DNA from 2 places in the Paenibacillus sp. 7516 genome. Region 2 is predicted to be linked to the other one. Evidence: predicted binding sites of a transcription regulator. Region 2 holds the regulator's gene; the other holds the start of a gene.
The links. Region 2 encodes NrdR, which represses ribonucleotide reductase genes. Its sites were predicted from a motif close to AACACNATATATNGTGTT; they were not measured.
Positions count from the first base shown of each region.

Region 1 (3,194 bases), on a different contig from region 2:
CTGGGTCTAACCCCATGTCAATAACTGCAATTTCAGGCTCAAGTCCATCTTCCATCCAGTGTTTTGCCTGGCTCGTGTCTGATGTCATGTTCACATCCATCTGCCACCTGCGCATGAGGGAAGATACCCCCTGCAAAATATCAGGAGCTTTGACCAGCAGTACATTTTTACCTTTCAATCGCTCTTGAATGCCTGTAAGCTGCGGAAGTTCCCAGTGCTTCATCAGGGGCAGTCTGATCTGAAATTCCGTCTCCTCTTCACCCAGGCTGCTCACCTCAATACTGCCATGCATGAGAATGGCGAGATTTTGGCTGACGGCCAGACTGAGGTTGGTACCCACAAGCTTTTGAATGCTGACATTTCCGTCCAGTGAATTAATCGCCTGCAGTTTTTTGTCCGATGTCAGCATCCGACCTGTATATTTGATATGAAGCAGCAACGTACCCGCCTCATCCCCATTCTGGCTATCTACGACTGCTGTAACGAGCACGGAACCTGTACGCGTGGAATCAATGGCATATTTCAGCACATTAGCGAGCAGCTGACCGATCTTGACCTCATCTCCCACGAAAACTTGAGAGACATTCATTTCAAGGTTGAGTCCCAGTTCGATTCCTTTCTCCAACGCCAGCCCAGCATGCAAATACACGGTACTCTCAATAGTAGAAACCAGATCAAAGGGATCATCATGAACTACCGTTCTACCTGTTTCATTAATATTAAAGTTCATTATATTATTCAGCAAAGACAGGAGGATGTTGCCACTGGTCTCGATCATGTTCACATATTCCACATGCTCTTCAGGCATATCCGGTGTGCGCATCAGATCGGTTAAACCAAGAATGCCATTGAGCGGGTTGCGAATCTCATGACTCATTAGCGCAATCATCTGAGCCTTCGTCATCGCTTCCGATTCTGCACGTTCCTTCTCCACCTGCAGCTGTTGTTTCAGCTGCTCCGTATCGTTCAGCTTTTGTTTCTGTATGAGCAAATTACTCTCCAAGTCAACGACATATCCAAGAAATACTGCCATGGCGTTCAACGTCTTCATATCTGTCTCACGGATGACATAGTCCGGCTTGTCCATTAAACAAATCGTCCCAAAGGTTTCACCCGAACGCCGCATAATGGGTATGCCCACAAAAAAACGGTTACCGAGCGCCTTGGTTACATCCATTGAGCAAGTCAGCGGATGTGCTGCAGTATCCGTTATGGTCAGGTTTTCTTTTGTATTTCGCAGTACCAGACTGCAGTAGGAAGAATCAAATGGAAGTTCACTGCCACTGATAACCAGTTCCTCGTTTCGGTTAAAAGCTTCCAAAATGACATTGGTCGTCCCGTCATTGGTGGCAACAAAGATCGTATTGACCTCCAATACACCGCTTAACACGTCCACGATGTGGGACGCTGCTTCCTGTACACTTTCATAGAAGCCTCTTGTTATCCCTGCCGTTCCCATGATCCACCCCTCAAATCTTAGCTGTATTTCTACATCTCTATCTCAAAATGAATCCGTCCTGTATATGAGGGTCATATTTCTCAAGTTAACTGTCACAACATGTACATATATGTTTACCACCATAGAACCCCAAGAGAATCATGGTGCATGAAAACCACTCTTATCCCTAGCGCAGCATAAATAGGAATTATACTCTTCCCGGTTCACTTTGAAAACCTTTATCCACTCCCCCCGCTGCAGTTCCTGCCGGTAGAAGGTTACTGTGTGAGAATGATCACACCCAAAAATCCACATATAGTTTATAAATGGATAATGCAAATCTACATATAGTGTTTAGATGAAATAACCGATATTATAAATCAATATTTGGGAGGAATCTCACATGAACCTGCTTGAGTATGCCGCTCCACCGGCATCCGATCTATTATCCGACCTGGGAAGACGAATTATTGGCGCAGAAGACGCGGACACACTGAGGGAGAACGCTAACCTCAATGGTGATTCGTTCAGCGGCAAGATGAGCAGGCTCGGCTCGGAGACGGCCAAGTGGCATGCTCTTCGTCATGTGCTGCCGGAAGAGCTTGCTGCATCTGTGGAGAATGGAGATCTCTACGTTCATGATCTGGATCAGTATGCGCTTGGAACAACCAATTGCATCTTTATCCCGTTTGATCGACTGCTGGCCTCCGGCTTCAATACGGGTAACGGCTCCGTGCGTACCCCGCAGACCATCATGTCGGCAATGGCGCTCGTCGCCATCATATTTCAATCGCAGCAAAACAGTCAGTACGGCGGGGTATCGGCCAACAAAATCGACTGGGATCTGGCTCCTTATGTACAGCGCTCCTTCCGCAAACATTATCGCAAAGGACAGCGTTTGCTTGGAGAGCACACACAGATTGACGACGAGCATCTGCACCTGGACAGTCCAGTGGCACGGGAAGCATGCCCGCGTGCTTTTGCTTTTGCCTGTGAGGAAACAGAACTGGAGACCGGACAGGCTGCCGAATCCCTGATTCACAATCTGAATACCATGAGCAGCCGGGCAGGTGGACAGATCCCTTTTACTTCACTGAACTACGGACTATGCACCTCAGCCGAAGGCAGGCTTGTATCCCGTTCCCTGCTGGAGGCAACCATCCGCGGCCTTGGCGGCGGGGAGACCCCCGTGTTTCCACAGCATATCTTCCAGTGCAAACAGGGAATTAACCAGGCTCAAGGGGAACCCAACTACGACTTGTTCCGTCTAGCCGTGACTTGCTCTTCCCGGCGCATGTATCCGAACTTTGTCAACGTGGATGCATCATTCAACCTGCCTTATTATCGCCCTGAAGATCCGGATACCATCATCGCCACCATGGGATGCCGTACACGTACGCTGGCAGACCGCTTCGGACGCAATCGGCAGAGCGGCAAAGGCAACCTTTCGTTCAACACCATCAATCTGGTCAAACTCGGCATTCTCCATGGCATCTGTCAGGGTGCACGGGCCGTCGCCGACCGTACGGGGTTCTATAAAGCTCTTGAAAAGGTCATGGAACGCGCTGCTTCCGGACTGCTGCACCGCTATCGTATCCAAACGGCACAGCCTGCCAAGGCATCTGATTTCATGATGCGGGAAGGCGTGTGGGAAGGCGGTGAGCAGCTCGCACCAGATGAACCGGTAGCCGAACTGTTGAAGCATGGCACTTTGTCCATTGGTTTTATCGGGCTTGCCGAATGCATGACCGCACTG
Region 1 is NZ_NPBI01000024.1:378,181-381,374, reverse strand. It holds gene CHI14_RS21310 (GAF domain-containing sensor histidine kinase) at 1-1,459, opposite strand, end outside; gene CHI14_RS21305 (anaerobic ribonucleoside triphosphate reductase) at 1,842-3,194, shown strand, end outside.
Region 1: a site for NrdR is predicted at 1,776-1,793, ahead of CHI14_RS21305 (anaerobic ribonucleoside triphosphate reductase). Genes of this name have one in related genera too.

Region 2 (3,194 bases):
TCCTGTTTTGGCTGCCGCTGTTCAGCGGTTTGGACAAGCCATATTAAATGAAGACGGGACACTGGACCGGAAAAAGCTGGGCAGCATTGTGTTTCAAAATCCCGATGAGCGTAAAGCCCTCGAGGCTATTACACATCCGGCTATTCGCCAGGAGATGCGGGAACGTGCTGCTGCATATGAAGAAGCCTATCCGGACAAGCTGGTGGTATCGGATATTCCTTTATTGTTTGAATCCGGTCTGGAAAAAGGATTTGATGAGGTTGTCGTTGTTTACGTCCCAAGATCCGTTCAGCGGGAGCGGCTGATGAGTCGGGATGGCATGACAGAGGAACAGGCTGACGCCCGTATTAATGCACAGATGGATATTGAACATAAGAAGCAGCGTGCTGACGTGGTCATTGACAACAGCGGCTTATGGTCGGAGACGGAGCAGCAGGTTATTTCATTTTTGCAGCATAAGGGTCTGATATGAGGTTACTGCGCAAGAAACGGATACTGCTGTTGATGTTTGTTTCATTTGTATTGGTGCTGTTCCTGAATACAAACTGGATGGCGTGGTTTTATCCAATTCATTACAAGGAAGAGATTCGTGCGCAGTCTCAGAGCTATGAGGTGGACCCTTTCCTGATCGCTTCCATCATCAAGGTGGAAACCAATTTCAAGACAAGCAAAGAATCCAGAAGAGGTGCCATCGGGCTGATGCAGCTGATGCCGGATACGGCCAACTGGATCATGGAGCAGGCTAAAATTCCCGGGACCTCGTTAGAGGAGCTGAAGCATGAACCGGGCAGGAACATTCAGCTTGGGACATGGTACCTGCGTAACCTCTCAGAACAGTTTGACGGGAATGAGACGGCCATGATTGCTGCTTACAATGCCGGACCAGGCAAAGTAAGTGGATGGATCAGAGATGGTGTCTGGGACGGCTCATTCGAGACAGTCAAGGATATTCCTTTTGGAGAAACCCGGCACTATGTACAACGAGTCATTTATTATTATAATCAGTATGTAAAGATCTATCATACGTTCTAATAGCTGATTGCTTGGATTATGCGGTAGTCTAGAGTACAATCGGTTTGAATTTTGATATCGTATGTCTTATTTAATAGTAGAAGCACAGAGCAGGCCGGTTATTCACCGGCCGCTCCATGCTCCTCTGTCTAAACGTATTACAATGCAGATATTATTGGTATTGACCTGCCAATTGCTGTTCTGCAATTGTTACCAGACGTTTCGTGATGTATCCACCGATCGAACCGTTCTCGTAAGAAGTCATGTTACCTTGGTATCCGTCTTGTGGGATGCTGATTCCGAGTTCTTGAGCAACTTCATATTTCAATTGCTCCAGTGCTGCGGAAGCGCGAGTTACTACCAAGTTGTTGGAGTTACCGTTGCTGTTTTGGGCCATTGCTGTTCACCTCCTCGCGGTTGGTAAAAGTATTATGTGTCTTCAATGCGATTTTCATAACTAGAAGTGACAGGGAATTTATGGTAAAAGAAAAACATGGGAAGTGATCTGAGTTGAAATGTCCTTATTGCGCCTATCTGGGTACAAAAGTTCTGGATTCTAGGCCTGCTAATGAATCAAAATCCATCCGCCGTCGTCGTGAGTGCGAGCAGTGCAGTCGCCGTTTTACAACGTTTGAAATGGTCGAAGAAACCCCGTTGATCGTCATCAAGAAAGATGGCAGCCGTGAAGAGTTTAGTCGCGACAAAATTCTCCGTGGCCTTATCCGGGCTTGTGAGAAACGTCCTGTCTCTGTAGAAACGCTGGAGATGATGGTTTCCGAGGTGGAGAAGTCACTGCGCAACACTGCTGAAGCTGAAGTGGAAAGCCGCCAAATTGGTGAGCTGTTGATGGAGCAATTGTTCCCCGTTGATGAAGTGGCCTATGTGCGGTTCGCATCGGTGTATCGCCAATTCAAAGACATCAATATGTTCATGAAAGAACTGAAATCGTTGTTGTCCAAAGAGGATCTCGACGATTAAAGAAGTGGATTAAGGGAGAAGAGCAGTCTGGGCTTGTAATTATGAGTGTTCTTGTCTGTACAGAGGTTGTTCTTCTCCAAACACTTTGCGTTCTGAAAAAGTTATTGACAGCTAAAGCTGCATTTTATATGATATAGGAGTCGCCTGTGGAACTTCGCTGAAGCGGACAAGTACATATATATAATGTGGGGCCTTAGCTCAGCTGGGAGAGCGCATCGCTGGCAGCGATGAGGTCAGGGGTTCGATCCCCCTAGGCTCCATACTCGAAAACCTCTTGGTATCCAAGAGGTTTTTTGCTTTTTATGGATTTCTTTTACCCGTGTCTGTAGCCAAAATGCTCATATTGTTTTATTTCAAATATGATCGCATTTTAAACTTGAGACGAAAGGCATTAAAAAAACGGGGCGGAGTCTACATTGATAAGGCTCCGCTCAGTGCATAAATCCCTTTTTAATTTTTATGTAAACGCTTAAAAATTTGATGGACAATAGCGCAAGACTGATGTTATATTGTTTCTGTAAGAAACAATATAATCTTCATAGGAAACTAAATTTTATTGGATGAGTGGATATGACAATGCTAACTAAATGTGCTCAAGGCTCAATGATGTAATCTTCTGATGCTTTAGCACCATGAAAAGGATGGGATGAGTATGAACCACAGTGAGACAACGATTAAATCATTTGACGGAACACAGCTATATTTCAGCAAGGATACAGTCGAAGAGGCGAAGGCAGCTGTAGTCATTGTTCATGGGTTGTGCGAGCATGCCGGGCGTTATGACGAGTTGACGATGCACTTAAACAAACGAGGGTGTAACGTATATCGATTCGACCATCGTGGTCATGCGAGATCTGAAGGAAAGCGTACATTCTACAGTGATTTTCACCAAATCATCGAGGATGTGAATGTCGTAGTTGATAGGGCCTTGCAAGAGAGCAGTGACCTCCCAGTATTCGTCATTGGGCATAGCATGGGCGGATTTGCAACCTCATCATTTGGCACGAAATATCCAGGCAAGGTCAAAGGTATTGTTTTATCAGGAGCACTTACCCGTTATAATACGAAGGTTGCTGGTGAACTGCCGCTAGATCTTCCTACTGGGACGTATTTCCCGAATGAGCTTGGCAGTGGAGTATGCAGTGACCCTGAGGTTGTATCCGCTTACGCAAGTGACCCACTGGTAGAGAAACAAATTTCTGTGG
Region 2 is NZ_NPBI01000009.1:8,516-11,709, reverse strand. It holds gene coaE (dephospho-CoA kinase) at 1-472, shown strand, start outside; gene CHI14_RS09030 (lytic transglycosylase domain-containing protein) at 469-1,032, shown strand; gene CHI14_RS09025 (alpha/beta-type small acid-soluble spore protein) at 1,184-1,408, opposite strand; gene nrdR (transcriptional regulator NrdR) at 1,522-1,989, shown strand; tRNA gene CHI14_RS09015 (tRNA-Ala) at 2,177-2,249, shown strand; gene CHI14_RS09010 (alpha/beta hydrolase) at 2,642-3,194, shown strand, end outside.